Regions from separate parts of the Aliidongia sp. genome, predicted to be linked through region 2. Evidence: predicted binding sites of a transcription regulator. Region 2 holds the regulator's gene; the other holds the start of a gene.

Region 1 (7,954 bases), on a different contig from region 2:
CACTGTTTCATGACCATAAACACCCTGCAAGCGAGCATTCCCGTTTGCATGCAATTTTGCGCCGCAACGAGCGTCGTGCTAGCATGCGATCCATGAACGAGATGGTGCCCCCCCTTTCCCTCGATCTCCCGATCCCGACCCTGCACGACGGGCTGCTGGGCCGTCTGCGCGACATGATCATCGAGGGCGAACTGCCGCCGGGTACGCGGCTGCGGGAGCGGGAGCTGACCGAATGGCTGGGCGTGTCGCGCACGCCGCTGCGCGAGGCGCTCAAGGTCCTGGCGGCGGAGCGGCTGATCGAGCTGACGCCCAATCGCGGCGCACGGATCGCCAGCCTCGGCGAGGCCGAGATCCGTCACATGTTCGAGTTGATGGGTGCGCTCGAAGCCCTGGCCGGCCGGTTGGCCGCGGCCCGGGCGTCGGAGGCGGATCTACTGGAATTGCGGTCGATGCACCTGCAGATGTGCGCGCACTATGTCCGGCGCGATCTTCCGGCCTATTTCCGGCTGAACCAGGCGATCCACCGCCGGATCGTGGCCGCCGCCGGCAACCCGCTGCTGGCCCAATCCTACGACCAACTGGCCGGACGCATCCGGCGCCCGCGTTTCCTGGCCAGCCAATGGAGTCCGGAACGCTGGGCGCACGCGATCGAAGAGCATGAGGCGATCATGCTGGCCCTGACGGCGCGCGACGGCGCGTTGCTGTCGCGGCTGCTCGAAGACCATCTCGCCCATAAGGCGGAAGCGATCCTGACGCATATCGCGGCCGCACCGATTGACGCGGCCGTCTGATCCTATCGTCTATCTGACCGGCTCGTCGTGCGCGGGAACGGCAGCCGACTGCGGTTTCTGCATCGGCGCCCCGCGCACCTCGGCGCCGTGGCGCGCGATCGTCAGCCGGGCATGCATCACGCCGAGTCGCCCCTTGAAAATGATCTCGACCGGGACCGGCGGCTCGTTCGGCAGGACCGGCGCCAACCAGAATTCCGCATCGTTGCCGGACAGGTATTTGGTCGGATCCGTCGAATATCCGCCGATACGCACCAGATCGAGGTGGCAATGCTGCGCTGGACCGGCATAGAAGCCCTCGCCTTCCGGCGCGACGATCTCCCGGCCGCGATCGGTGAACTTGAGATCGAACCGGCGGCGCCCGTCGAAGATCCTGATCAGATGCTCGCAGCTCTCGCCCCGGCCGAGCGTGCCGGCAAAATCGAGCAGGGCCGCGAGAATATCCCGCGTTCCGGGAATCGAGTCGGGCGGGATCGGCGTCAGTTCCTCGCCGTCGCTGCCGGGCTTCGGTTCGGCGGTCCAACTCGTCGGTCCCTGGGCACCGTAGCGGATCTGCGCCCGCCGCTCGCCCTCGTTGCCGTCGGAATGGCTGACGAAAACCTCCGGCTGAGGTTCGCCGCCGGGCAACAGGCGCCCCTGGCTCGACGAGACGACGTAGCCGCTGCCGAGCAGGCTCAACATGCCGCGCGTGCGTCCGGAAAAATCGAGCACGTAGCGGTCGTTCGCCGTCCTGACGCCCAGCTCGAAACTCATGATGGTCAGGCCGCCCAGGCTGAGATCGTAGGACAGGTCCATGGGCGTCGCGTCCTCGGCCCAGGACGGGGCAGTCGCCAGCCCGGCCGCCATGAGCAGGCCGGCGCCGGTCCGTCCCCAGGCCATCCTCCCCAGTCCCATCAGCCCCATGCGGCAACCTCCCTGCGCACCTCGGCGCCCGCCCGGTCCATTCCGCGCCTGCGGACCTGCCCCGCATCCCGGCGCGCGCCATCGATGCTTGACACAGACGGCGCCCGCCGCCTAAAACCCGCAACCGTCGCGAGGATGGGCGCGTAGCTCAGCGGTAGTAGCACTTGCTTCACACGCAAGGGGTCACAGGTTCAAATCCTGTCGCGCCCACCATCCTCGCCGCTCCCTTCCTTCCAGTCCATCCGACGCTGCAGGCGTAAGTGCCTGTCGATGCCGCCGTTTCGCTTCGGCAGCGATGAGACCGGCCTTCGACCAAGCCGAACCCTCGAATTCTAAACGCCCGATACCTCTCTGAGATCCAGGCCGCTCCAGGTTGCTTGGATGTCGAACTCCCTCGGCTCGCGGGCATTTCAGCGCGCACGATCCTCCAGGTTGCTTTTCGGCAGATGAGGATCTTGCCATGCCCCGCGATATCGTTACAGCACCCGTCCGTTTTACCGAAGAACTTCGCGTTCATCACGGTCCCAAGCGTGAGATCGGTCGCTTCCTCCTGCAAGGAGATCGCGCACTGAACGAGCTTGGCCTAAAGCTCTACCTCTCCCATGACTTGCGAAGACTGTTCAAGGTCAATCGCCGGCACTTGGACAGCTGGGCACCATTGATGCCGGTTTTCGATCCGGTGCAAAGCGATATTCAAGCACACCATGCCTTCATGTTCGAGCTGCATGACGCCAAGGGAGAAATTGTCGCGACCCAGGTTTCGCGCCTGCTCGATCTGGAGGCGACGACGCTCGCGGCCGAGCTGGAACATCTGCGGCTGTTCTACCGCGATCCCGCCAGCCAGGCCGGCCCTTCGGAGCGAATCGAGGTCACTGCTCCCAAGGCGTCCGACATCACCGGGCGCGTGGCCCTGTCCGGTGGCCTGTGGTATCGACCGGACTGGCGCGGCAAAGGACTGTCCTGGATCCTGCCGCGCATGACCCGGACCCTGGCGCTTACCAATTGGGACCCGGACCATGTAATCTCGTTCGTCGAGCAAGGTCCGGTCGATCACGGCATTCTGGTCTCGTACGGGCTGCCGGACAGCGAACCCTGGATCCGGATCCGCGACAGCTACCGGCCCGTCGTCGACCTGCTGTTGACCTGGCGACACAAGACAGACCTGACGGCCGACGTCGCGGTCTATCTGGCCGACCTCAGCAAGCGTCGCGAGCGGGTATGCGAGGTGCCGGACACCCAGTACTCGCCAGAGCTGGTGCGCCAGGGCAGCAGAAGGCGTTCGTAGCGCGAGATGAGCGGCGGTCCGTTCGGCGGCCTGATCACGGCCTCGACCAGATCCAGGCGGGCCGCCGCCTCCTGCACGACCTCGTAGTAGGGCTTGGCCGACCATTGAGCGAACTTGCTGTCCGGTTGATCGGACAGGTCCCGGCCGATCAGCCGCGCGCTCTCGCTGGGCGAATAGCACAGGATGTTGTTCGGCCAGGCGCGGATGATCGCCTGGTCCCGCCCCTTGAGGCTGACCAGCAGATGGCCGCCCTCGAACGCGCCCACGCGCCGCAGCGGCTCGAAGTTGGACGGCAGGCGCCCATGGCTGCGGAACCAGCTCTGGAATGCCTCCGCCATCCGCCGCCGCTTGCCGTGGCGCAGCCGGCCGAGATCGAGCGTCTCGAGGATGTAGCTTTCGCGAGGATGTTCGCCCGGCGTGGTTCCACGCAGGAAATCGAGCCGCGCGATGATGTCGTTGATGTTGTGCAGCACTTCGGCCGGCTCGCCCTCGCCTTCGTGCTCGATCACCAGCCGCACGATCCGATGCTCGAGCACCAGGCGCACGACCTGCTCGAAACAGGCCTTGGTGAAGAGATCGGCGCGCAGCTTGAGGCGAGCCCCGTTCGTCTCCGGCTTGAACCAGACGAAGCCCAGGTTGCGTATCGCATAATTCGAAAGATCGAAATCGGCGCGGGCATAGTCCAGGTGCCACCGCAACTCGCTTGGACGTGCGTCCAGGAGCTGCCCTGTATCGGAGACGAAAACGCCCGACTTGAACATTGACCGGCAAACCCGCAGCAGAAAGTTCTAATGTTTTTATATCGCACGAATCGGGAACGGCGCGGAACAACAAACGCCGGCCGTGAAGCCTCGGCAGGACCGCCGACCAACGGCTTCGCGCTGGACAGCGGGATGCCGGCGGGTTGAAGATCGGGCCAATGGGCAACAAAAGGGCCCCGATGACCGACGATCGCTACGCTTCCGTCCTGACACTCGTCCGCTGCCTGGCCGGCGCCGCCCCGCTCGATACCCGGGACGCGGTCTTGCACGAGGCCTTCGCGCAATTGCATCAGACCGCTTCGTCGATCGAGGCCGAAAGGCTCGATCGGCTGATCTGGCAACGCTGGGGCGATGCCGGCAATCGCGCGGCCCGCCGTTCGCTGATCGACGCGTCGAAGGCGCTGGCGCTGGGCGACGCCGAGACGGCGCTCGACCTCGTGAACCGGGCGATCGCCGACGACGCGGGCTTCGCCGAAGCGTGGAACCGGCGGGCGACGATCCTGTTCATGACCGGCCGCCACGACCGCTCGATCGCCGACATCGAGCGGGTGCTGGTGCTGGAGCCTCGGCACTACGGCGCCCTCGCCGGCCTCGGCCAGATCCTGATGCACGCCGAGGAGACGGAAGGCGCATTGATCGCGTTCGAAGCGGCCCTGGCGATCAATCCTCACCTGGAGGGCATCCGGCGGATGATCGGCAAGCTGCGCCCGGTTGCCCGCAGAACGCCCCATCTCGACCCACCGCCGTGAACCGGCAGGGCATCCGCCAAATTCGCCAAAAGTCATCGACAATGGAAAGGTCTGCGGCATGCTGAACGAATTCAAGAAATTCGCGGTCCGGGGCAACGTGATCGACCTCGCCGTCGGCATCATCATCGGCACCGCCTTCACCGCGATCGTCAATTCGCTGGTGAACGACCTGCTGATGCCGCCGCTGGGCCTCGCCATCGGCGGCATCGATTTCTCGGACTTCTTCGTGACCATCAAGGGCGGCGGCCATGAGTCGCTGGCCGCAGCGAAGGCGGCCGGCGACGTCACGATCAATTACGGCCTGTTCCTGAATTCGATCATCAAGTTCGTCATCGTCGCCTTCGCGGTCTTCCTGCTGGTCCGGCAACTGAACAAGCTCGCCGGCCCGAAAGACGCGGCCCCGCCGCCCCCGCCCCGGAGCGAATTGCTGCTGGAAGAGATCCGCGACCTGCTGAAACAACGCCCGGGTCCGGTCTGAGGCGCGATCAGTTCGGCGCCTGCAGCTGCAGGCGGTTGAGTTCCTGCTGGGTCGCGAACGCATTGGCACCGGCACCCCGCGGCAGCGGACCCGTTCGGTTCGCGAGATCGCGCTGATGGGCCCGCAACTGTGTCTGGTAGAGCGCCCGCTTCTGCTGATCGACTGGATCGTTCGCGGCCGGCGCTGTCGGAAAGAGGCCGGGCTGGACCACGGGCCTGTCATAGACCGGCGGCGGCGCCAGCCGCGCGACAGGTGGTCCCGGCCGGATCGCCGGTGCGGCAATCGCAGTCGAGGCACCCGGCATGCTCATGCCCAAAGTCGGCAGCCAGACGGACCCGGCCTGGTCCGCGTGGGCGGATCCGGCGAGGTCCATAAGGCCGAGCAGGCAGAGGAACACGGTTCTCATGCCCATCAAATGGGAGCGCCCTCGGGCCGAACCACCCCAAAAGCGTCACACGAACTGGCTATGGAACACGATATAACGCGGGCCGTCCGGTCGAACCCGTGTTAGAAGACGCGCCGCCTGCGGCCTCGGCCCGGCAGTCCCCCGTGCTCGTAAATTCGACCGGCTTCGGCCTTGACAGGGCAGGACCCGATCCGTATTTGCCTAGCACTCATCGGTGGAGAGTGCTAACAGTGCGCTTCGCCGAGATCATTCTTATTTCAGCTATCCCAAGGAGCGACCCATGAAATTCCGTCCGCTGCACGACCGCGTTGTGGTCAAGCGTATCGAGCAGGAAGGCAAGTCCAAGGGCGGTATCATCATCCCCGATACGGCCAAGGAAAAGCCGCAAGAAGGTGAAGTGATCGCGGTTGGCCCCGGCGCCCGCGACGAGCAGGGCAAGATCCAGGCGCTCGACGTCAAGGTCGGCGACCGCGTTCTGTTCGGCAAGTGGTCGGGCACCGAGATCAAGATCGACGATGTCGATTATCTCGTGATGAAAGAGTCGGACATCGTGGGCGTGATCGCGGCCTGAGGCTGACGAACCACCCGATCGTGCCGGAAACTCTATTCAAGGAATCGATAAATGGCTGCCAAAGAAGTTAAATTCGGAACTGACGCGCGCGACAAGATGCTGCGCGGCGTCGACATCCTCGCCAATGCCGTCAAGGTGACGCTCGGCCCCAAGGGCCGCAACGTCGTCATCGACAAGTCTTTCGGCGCCCCGCGCATTACCAAGGACGGCGTCACCGTCGCCAAGGAAATCGAGCTTGCCGACAAGTTCGAGAACATGGGCGCACAGATGGTTCGTGAGGTCGCCTCCAAGACCAACGACCTGGCCGGCGACGGCACGACGACCGCGACCGTGCTGACCCAGGCGATCGTCAAGGAAGGCGTCAAGGCTGTTGCCGCCGGCCTCAACCCGATGGACCTGAAGCGCGGCATCGACATGGCCGTCGAGGCCGTCATCGCCGACGTCAAGAGCCGCACCAAGAAGGTCTCGACCAACGAAGAGATCGCCCAGGTCGGCACGATCTCGGCCAATGGCGAGACCGAAATCGGCCAGATCATCGCCCGCGCGATGCAGAAGGTTGGCAACGAAGGCGTCATCACGGTCGAAGAGGCCAAGAGCCTCGAGACCGAACTGGACGTCGTCGAGGGCATGCAGTTCGATCGCGGCTACCTGTCGCCGTACTTCGTGACCAACGCCGAGAAGATGGTCGCAGAGCTCGAGAACCCCTACATCCTCATCCACGAGAAGAAGCTGTCGGGTCTCCAGGCTCTGCTGCCGGTGCTCGAGGCGGTCGTGCAGTCGGGTCGCCCGCTGCTGATCATCGCCGAGGACGTCGAGGGCGAGGCTCTGGCCACGCTCGTCGTCAACAAGCTGCGTGGCGGCCTCAAGATCGCCGCCGTCAAGGCGCCGGGCTTCGGCGATCGCCGCAAGGCGATGCTCGAGGACATCGCGATCCTGACCAACGGTCAGCTGATCAGCGAAGACCTGGGGATCAAGCTGGAGAATGTCACGCTCGACATGCTCGGCAGCGCCAAGAAGGTCATGATCACCAAGGAAGACACGACGATCGTCGACGGCGCCGGCGGCAAGGAAGCCATCGAGGCCCGGACCGGCCAGATCCGCGCGCAGATCGAAGAGACCACGTCCGACTACGACCGTGAGAAGCTCCAGGAGCGCCTGGCCAAGCTCGCGGGCGGCGTCGCGGTCATCCGCGTCGGCGGCGCGACCGAGGTCGAGGTGAAGGAGCGCAAGGATCGCGTCGACGACGCGATGCATGCGACCCGCGCCGCGGTCGAGGAAGGTGTTGTTCCGGGCGGTGGCGTCACGCTGGTGTACGCGATCCGTTCGATCGAGAACCTGAAGCCTGCCAACAACGACCAGCAGGTCGGCATCAACCTGGTCAAGAAGGCGCTGCAGGCGCCGGCTCGCCAGATCGCCGAGAATTCCGGCGTCGATGGCTCGATCATCGTCGGCAAGCTGCTCGACTCGACCGACTTCAACTGGGGCTACGACGCCCAGAAGGGCGAGTTCACCGACATGATCAAGGCCGGCATCATCGATCCGACCAAGGTCGTGCGCATCGCCCTCCAGGATGCGGCATCGGTCGCCGGTCTGCTCATCACCACCGAGTGCATGATCGCCGACAAGCCCGAGAAGAAGGCCCCCTCGATGGGCGGCGGCGACATGGGCGGCATGGGTGGCATGGGCGGCATGGACTTCTAATCAGAAGGTCAGCCGAACAAGTCCCCTCCCGGATCTGACCGTTTCGTCCTCGAAACGGTCAGACCCGAAGCAATGCGAGCGCCGCGGGCCGAAAGGTCCGCGGCGCTTTGCTTTCGCCCCTTCCCCTTGTACCGCATGGTTCGCGTTCCGATCTGCTGTAGCAAGGCCGCGACAGCCCCATCGTCCACCCGTGCAAGGGAACCCATGTCCGCTCTTCTGCTGCTGCGCGACCTTCTGCTGCGTCTTCTCACTCCTTTCGCGATCGTCGTCTTTCTGATCGAAGATCTGCTGATCCGGCGGCTGGGCCACCTG
Region 2 (7,954 bases):
GGTGACCCGGGCGCGGGCGCCGTCGATCGTCGGCACCTCGATCTGGCCGCCGAGCGAGGCGGTCGTCATCGGGATCGGCACGCGGCAATGGATGTTGGCGGCGTCGCGCTGGAAGATCCGGTGCGGCGTCACCGACAGGAAGATGTAGAGATCGCCCGGTTGCGATCCCCGGATCCCCGCTTCGCCCTCGCCGGCCAGACGGATGCGCGTCCCCTCCTCGACACCGGCCGGGATGTTGACCGACAGGGTCTTTTCCTTGCGGACGCGACCTTGGCCACCGCAGGACTTGCAGGGATTCTCGATCACGCGACCGGCGCCGCCGCAGCTGGGGCAGGTACGCTCGATGGTGAAGAAGCCCTGCTGCGCCCTGACCTTGCCGGCGCCCTGACAGGTGGTGCAGGTGACCGGCTTCGATCCCGCCTCGCTGCCGCTGCCCTTGCAGCTGTCGCAGGCCTGCGACGTCGGCACGCGGATCTGCGCGGTCGAGCCCTTGAACGCATCCTCGAGGCTGATTTCGAGATTGTAGCGCAGGTCGGAACCGCGCGACCCCGACTGGCCGCGCCGACCGCCGACGAAATCGCCGAACATCTCGTCGAAGATATCGGCAAAGCCGCTCGCGAAGCCGAAATCGCCTGGACCCGCACCGGCCCGGCCGCCGCCGCCGTTCTCGAACGCCTGGTGACCGAACCGGTCGTAGGCCGCGCGCTTCTGATCATCCTTCAGGACGTCATAGGCCTCGCTGATTTCCTTGAACTTGAGCTCGGCCGCCTTGTCGCCCGGATTGCGGTCCGGGTGATATTGCATCGCGAGCTTGCGATAGGCCTTCTTCAGGTCGTCGGCGCTCGCCTCGCGCCCGACACCCAATTGCTCGTAAAAGTCTTGTTTCGCCATATGGTCGGATCCCGACGAACCGGGGGGCGACATCGAATCGCTTCGAGCCGCCCCCCTGCCTCTCTAAAGATCGGACACCGGGTGTTTAGCCCTGGTGACCCTTCTTGCGCTCGTCGACTTCCTCGAAGTCGGCATCGACCACGCGCGCATCATCGGCATTGCCGCCGGCGGCCTGACCGGCTTCCGGCCCGGCATGGGGCGCTTCGCCGGCCGGTGCACCTTCCGCCGCCTTCGCCTTGTAGATCGCCTCGCCGATCTTCATCGACGCCTGGGTCAAGGCTTCGGTCTTGGCCTTGATGGCCTCGACGTCCTCGGCCGACAGCGCCGCCTTCAGCTCGGTGATCGCCGCCTCGACCGCGGTCTTGTCGGCCTCGGGCACGCTCGCCGCGGCCTCTTCCTTCAAGGTCCGCTCGGTCGTGTGGATCAGTGCCTCGGCCTGGTTCTTGACCTCGACCACCTCACGCTTGCGCTTGTCGTCCTCGGCGTTGAGCTCGGCTTCCTTGACCATCTTGTCGATCTCGGCGTCCGACAGGCCGCCCGACGCCTGGATGCGGATCTGCTGCTCCTTGCCGGTGCCCTTGTCCTTGGCCGAAACCTGGACGATGCCGTTGGCGTCGATGTCGAACCCGACCTCGATCTGCGGCAGGCCACGCGGTGCCGGCGGCAGGCCGATCAGGTCGAACTGACCCAGGATCTTGTTGTCGGCCGCCATCTCGCGCTCGCCCTGGAACACGCGGATCGTGACCGCGGTCTGGTTGTCCTCGGCGGTCGAGAAGGTCTGGGCCTTCTTGGTCGGGATCGTCGTGTTGCGGTCGATGAGGCGGGTGAACACGCCGCCCAGCGTCTCGATGCCGAGCGACAGCGGCGTCACGTCCAAGAGCAGGACGTCCTTGACCTCGCCCTTCAGCACGCCGGCCTGGATCGCGGCGCCCATCGCCACGACTTCGTCCGGGTTCACGCCCTTGTTCGGCTCCCTGCCGAAGATCTGCTTCACCGTCTCGGCGATCTTGGGCATGCGGGTCATGCCGCCGACCAGGATCACTTCGTCGACTTCCGAGGCCTTGAGGCCGGCATCGCGCAGCGCCGCCTTGCAGGGCTCGATCGTCCGCTGCACCAGATCCTCGACCAGGCTCTCGAGCTTGGCGCGGCTGAGCTTGATGTTGAGATGCTTCGGGCCCGACTGGTCGGCCGTGATGAACGGCAGGTTGACTTCGGTCTGCATCGACGACGACAGCTCGATCTTGGCCTTTTCCGCGGCTTCCTTCAGGCGCTGCAGGGCCAGCTTGTCGGCGCGCAGGTCGATGCCCTGCTCCTTTTTGAACTCGTCCGCCAGATAGTCGATGATCGACTTGTCGAAATCCTCGCCGCCCAGGAACGTGTCGCCGTTGGTCGACTTCACCTCGAACACGCCGTCGCCGATCTCGAGGATCGAGACGTCGAACGTGCCGCCGCCCAGGTCATAGACCGCAATCGTGCCGGAGCCGCGCTTTTCCATGCCATAGGCGAGCGCTGCCGCCGTCGGCTCATTGATGATGCGCAGCACGTCGAGACCGGCGATCTTGCCGGCATCCTTGGTCGCCTGGCGTTGGCTGTCGTTGAAATAGGCCGGCACGGTGATGACCGCCTGGGTCACCGTCTCGCCCAGATACGCCTCGGCGGTTTCCTTCATCTTCTGCAGGATGAAGGCGCTGATCTGCGACGGCGCGAACTTCTCGCCGCGGCTCTGGACCCACGCGTCGCCGTTGTCGGCGCCGATGATCTTATAGGGAACGAGGCCGATGTCCTTCTTGACGACCGCATCCTCGAAGCGGCGGCCGATCAGGCGCTTGATCGCGGAGAAGGTGTTTTCCGGATTGGTGACGCCCTGGCGCTTGGCGGCCTGGCCGACCAGACGCTCGCCGCTTTCCGTGAACGCGACCATCGACGGCGTCGTGCGGGCGCCCTCGCTGTTCTCGATGACCTTGGCGGTCTTGCCGTCCATGACGGCGACGCAGGAATTGGTGGTGCCGAGATCGATACCGATGACTTTGCTCATTACTGCCTCTCGAACAAGCAGGACGCGAGGGCCCCCGAAGAGCGCTCCTTGCCGTCCCCCAAATTTTGAACCTGGACGCCGCGGCAACTGCCGAACGCCCGCCGTTATATATGGGCGGCTTCCCGGCCCTGCAACGGGGTGAAGGGCTTTCCTGTCACGGAATCGTGACCAAAACCTGAAAAGCCGCACCCCAGCCGCATCAGGCGGTGCGATCGACCCGCTGATGACCGTCGGTGCCCTTGTCGTCCGCAGGCTTGCCGTCCGTCGCCGCACCGTCGGCGACCGGCCCCTTGGCGACGCCGACCATTGCCTCGCGCAGCAGCCGGTCATGCAGCGTATAGCCGGCCTGCAGAACCTGGACGACCGTGCCCGCGACCTTGCCGGTATTTTCCAGCTCGAAGATCGCCTGATGGAAATTATGGTCGAACTTCTCGCCCAGCGGATCCAGCTTGCGGATGCCGTGCTTCTCGAACGCGCCCAGCAGCTCCCGCTCGGTCGCGGACACGCCCGACAGCAGGCCCTTCAGCAGCTCGTCGCCCGCCGCCTGGGCCTCCGGCACGCTGTCGATCGCGCGGCGCAGGTTGTCGGCGACGGTCACCAGGTCTTTGGCGAAGGCGGAGGTCGCGAACTTCAGCGCATCCTCGCGGTCGCGCTGGGCGCGGCGGCGGACATTCTCCTGCTCGGCCAGCGCCCGCAGCGCCTGATCCTTGAACTTCGCAACTTCAGCTTCGAGCTCGGCGATCCGCGCCTCGGGCGATGCGATCTCGATATCGACCGTTTCCGCCACGGTATCGGCCTCGTTGGGGGTATCGGGAGTGTTGGGGGCTTCGGTCATTGCTGTCTGGGTCCTGCTTTAGCCAATTGAGCGCCCGATCACCTTGGCGGTGTAGTCGACCATCGGAATGATCCGGGCATAGTTGATGCGGGTCGGGCCGATCACGCCGATCGCGCCCACGATCTGTTCGCGGCTGTTCATATAGGGTGCGATCACCATCGAACAGCCGGCGATGCCGAACAGCGAGTTGGCGGAGCCGATGAAGATCTGCACGCCCTCGCCGCGATGGGTCGCCTCGACCAGGCGCATCATCGTGTCCTTGGTCTCCAGCAGTTCGAACAGCCGGCGGACCCGGTCGAGATCCTCGAGCGCGCTGATGTCCTCGAGCAGGTTGGCCTGGCCGCGCACGATGAGCGAACCGCCCGACGAGCCGACCGGCGCGCCGGCCCACGATGCCAGCCCCGCCTGGACCAGCTTGGTCGTCAACTCGTCGAGTTCGGCCTGGTTGGCCGCCAGTTCCTGGACCAGCGCCGCCTTGGCTTCGTCGAGCGTGAACCCGACCAGCCGCGCCGACAGGAAATTGCCCGCCGTGACCAGGGCCGAGGTCGGCACGCCGACCGGCACCTCGATCACCCGGTTCTCGACCAGCCCATCCTCGGTCACCAGCACGACCAGCGCGCGGCCGGGCCCGAGCGCCACGAACTCGACATGCTTCAGCGCGCGTTCTGTCTTGGGCGCCAGCACCAGCCCGGCGCAGCGCGACAGGCCGGACAGGGTCTGCGTCGCCTGTTCCAGCAGCGCCGGGAACGAGCGTCCGCCGGCGGCACAGCGCGCATCGAGATTGTCGCGCTCTTCCTTGGACAGGCGGCCGACTTCCAGCAGGCCATCGACGAACAGGCGCAGCCCGGCATCGGTCGGCAGCCGGCCCGCCGATGTGTGGGGCGCGAACAGCAGGCCGGCCTCTTCCAGGTCGGCCATCACGTTGCGGATCGTCGCCGGCGACAGGTTCAGCCCCAGCCGGCGCGAGATGGTGCGGGAGCCGATCGGCTCGCCCGTCTCGACATAGGCATCGACGATCGTACGGAAGATGTCCCGGCTGCGCTCGTTCAGCGCGCCGACCAGGGTCTCCGTTCGCGCGCGGGGGATGTCGCGGTCGCTCAAAGTCGACGATCGTCCCTTGTGAGACAGTGATGGATAGGAGCCTGCCATCGCGACAGGGCGAGCCGAAACTTAGGGACGACCGGGGCGAGCGTCAACCTTTGGCCCGTGGAACGCACAGGAGCAATTCCCGCCAAAGCCTGGACGCGCGGGCGGGCGGCGGAGTAGTTTGACGCCCTTCATCCAGATCCGCCTTCGCGAAAGTAGCGCCCAGCCCATGTCACGCCCCTCCGGTCGCGCCGTCGACCAGCTCCGCCCGGTGACGCTCACCCCCGGCTTTTCCAAGTATGCCGAGGGTTCCTGCCTTGTGAAATGCGGCGAGACCCACGTGCTGTGCACGGCCTCGGTCGAAGAGAAGGTACCGCCGTTCCTGCGCAACACCGGCGCCGGCTGGGTCACGGCCGAATACGGCATGCTGCCGCGCTCGACCCATACCCGCACCGACCGCGAGGCGGCGCGGGGCAAGCAGTCGGGCCGGACCCAGGAAATCCAGCGGCTGATCGGCCGATCGCTGCGCGCGGTCGTCGACCTGAAGGCACTGGGCGAGCGGCAGGTCAAGATCGATTGCGACGTGCTGCAGGCCGACGGCGGCACGCGGACCGCCTCGATCACCGGCAGCTATGTGGCACTGCATCTAGCGCTGCGTGGCCTGGTCGATGCCAAGCTGATCCCGGCCCTGCCGCTGCGCGACCAGGTCGCTGCCGTTTCCTGCGGCATCTACAAGGGCGTGCCGGTGCTCGACCTGGAATATGTCGAGGATTCCGCGGCCGATGCCGACGCCAATTTCGTGCTGACCGCGACCGGAAAGATCGTCGAGATCCAGGCGACCGCCGAGGACGCGCCCTTCCCCGAGGAGCAATATACCGAGATGATGAAGCTGGCGCGCAAGGGCATCGCGGAATTGGCCCGCCTGCAGCGCGCCGCCGTCGGCCTGGGCGGGCTCTGATCCCATGTGCGCCGCCACTCCGCGCCGCCGCTTCACCGGCACCGGCCTGATCGTGGCCACGCACAATCCGGGCAAGCTGCGCGAAATCGTCGAGCTGCTGGCGCCCTATGGCATCCATGTCAGCTCGGCCGCGGAGCATGGCCTGCCGGAGCCGGAGGAGACCGGCACGACTTTCCTCGCCAATGCCGAACTGAAGGCCTTGGCCGCGGCGCTGGCCGCCGGTGTGCCGGCACTGTCGGACGACAGCGGCCTGTCGGTCGATGCGCTCGACGGCGCACCCGGCATCTATTCGGCACGCTGGGCCGGGCCGTCGAAGGATTTCGGCTTCGCCATGGCCCGCATCGAACGCGAGCTGGCCGAGCGCGGCACCGACAATCGCCGCGCCCATTTCGTCAGCGCCCTGACGCTCGCCTGGCCCGACGGCCATTTCGAGAGCTTCGAGGGCCGGGTGTCCGGGACCCTGAGCTTTCCCCCGCGCGGCGACCGGGGCTTCGGCTATGACCCGATCTTCATTCCCGACGGCCTGAGCCAGACGTTCGGCGAGATGCACGAGGCGACCAAGCACCGCATCAGCCACCGCGCCCGAGCGTTCAGCCAGCTGGTCGAGGCCTGCTTCGCGTCATGAGCCTGGTGACGGCAGCGGCGGCGCCCGGGACGGCCGACGCCCCGGGCTTCGCGATCTATGTCCATTGGCCGTTCTGCCTGTCGAAATGCCCCTACTGCGATTTCAACAGCCACGTGCGCGACCGGATCGAGCAGGATCGCTGGCGCGCCGCCCTGCTGACCGAACTCGACCATTATGCCGGGCAGACCGCCGGCCGCGTCGTCACCTCGATCTTTTTCGGCGGCGGCACGCCGTCGCTGATGGAGCCGGCGACCGTCGGCGCGGTCATCGATCGCATCGGCCGGCGCTGGACGCTCGACCCCCATATCGAGATCACGCTCGAGGCCAATCCGACCTCGGTCGAATCCCACAAGTTCCAGGGTTTCCGCACCGCCGGAGTCAACCGGGTCTCGCTCGGCATCCAGGCGCTCGACGATGCCTCGCTCAAATTCCTGGGCCGCCAGCATTCCGCTGAGGAAGCGCTCGGCGCGATCGACCTTGCGGCCCGGCATTTCGATCGTTACAGTTTCGATCTGATCTATGCACGGCCGGGACAAACCGTGAAATCCTGGGCGGCCGAGCTGGATCGCGCGCTGGGCTTTGCCACCGATCACCTGTCGGTCTACCAGCTGACGATCGAGCAGGGCACCGCCTTCGCGACTCTCCACGCGCGGGGCGATTTCGTGCTGCCGGACGACGAGCTCGCCGGCGAGCTTTACGAGATGACCCAGGCCCATCTGGCGGGCGCGGGCATGCCGTCCTACGAGATTTCGAACCATGCGCGGCCGGGACAGGCGAGCCGGCACAACCTGACCTATTGGCGCTATGGCGACTATGTCGGCGTCGGACCGGGCGCCCATGGCCGCCTGACCCTAAACGGCGAAAAGACTGCGACCCGCCAGGCCAAGGCGCCCGAGACCTGGCTGGCCCGGGTCGAGGCCCAAGGGCATGGCACCCAGGAGACCGAAACCATCGATCCGACCGCCCGGGCCGAGGAGCTGGTCATGATGGGGCTGCGTCTGGCCGAAGGCATTCCGCGCCGGCGGTTCCGCGAGGAACTGGGCCTGGAGCCCGAGGATCTGATCGATGCCACGGCGCTCCGCCATCTGACCGAGGGCGGCTTCGTGGCGCTCGACGACGAGCGGCTGGTGGCGACCGACGCCGGCCGCCAGCGCCTGAACGCCGTATTGGCAGCCTTGCTGCGTTAGCGGAAAGCACGCCTGCCACCGCCCCGCTCACGATGCCGCGCGGATCAGATGCGCGGCGAAGGAAAGCTGCCACGTCGCGCCGCCATCTTCCGAGTAGGACTCGCTGTAATCATGCGCGTTCGTCTCGATGTTCGACCAGACGGCGCGCACGAGGACCGCGCGATTGTCCAGAGTGTCCGGCGAGATGAGTTCGCCGCGACCGTTCCTGAATTCGCCGACGAATGGTGCGCCGATCGTGCCGACCTTGCTGTTGCTATAGGATTGGCTCCACTGGTGCGCCACGGGATTGTACAGGAAAAGGTTCATCCCTTCCCAATGGCCGGTCGGCCCGTCCACC

The links. Region 2 encodes HrcA, which represses chaperone genes, less so after heat shock. Its sites were predicted from a motif close to GTTAGCACTCNCCNNNGGNGAGTGCTAAC; they were not measured.
Region 1: a site for HrcA is predicted at 5,571-5,599, ahead of groES (co-chaperone GroES). Genes of this name have one in related genera too.

Annotation. Positions count from the first base shown of each region.
Region 1 covers NZ_DASZBY010000091.1:11,435-19,388, forward strand. The annotation lists gene VGV37_RS17045 (GntR family transcriptional regulator) at 84-791, shown strand; gene VGV37_RS17050 (DUF3108 domain-containing protein) at 801-1,691, opposite strand; tRNA gene VGV37_RS17055 (tRNA-Val) at 1,829-1,904, shown strand; gene VGV37_RS17060 (hypothetical protein) at 2,152-2,976, shown strand; gene VGV37_RS17065 (hypothetical protein) at 2,874-3,674, opposite strand; gene VGV37_RS17070 (tetratricopeptide repeat protein) at 3,917-4,486, shown strand; gene mscL (large conductance mechanosensitive channel protein MscL) at 4,545-4,964, shown strand; gene VGV37_RS17080 (hypothetical protein) at 4,972-5,376, opposite strand; gene groES (co-chaperone GroES) at 5,651-5,941, shown strand; gene groL (chaperonin GroEL) at 5,993-7,642, shown strand; gene VGV37_RS17095 (hypothetical protein) at 7,847-7,954, shown strand, end outside.
Region 2 covers NZ_DASZBY010000027.1:15,844-23,797, reverse strand. The annotation lists gene dnaJ (molecular chaperone DnaJ) at 1-891, opposite strand, end outside; gene dnaK (molecular chaperone DnaK) at 977-2,926, opposite strand; gene grpE (nucleotide exchange factor GrpE) at 3,126-3,761, opposite strand; gene hrcA (heat-inducible transcriptional repressor HrcA) at 3,780-4,862, opposite strand; gene rph (ribonuclease PH) at 5,077-5,805, shown strand; gene rdgB (RdgB/HAM1 family non-canonical purine NTP pyrophosphatase) at 5,810-6,430, shown strand; gene hemW (radical SAM family heme chaperone HemW) at 6,427-7,617, shown strand; gene VGV37_RS04140 (hypothetical protein) at 7,645-7,954, opposite strand, start outside.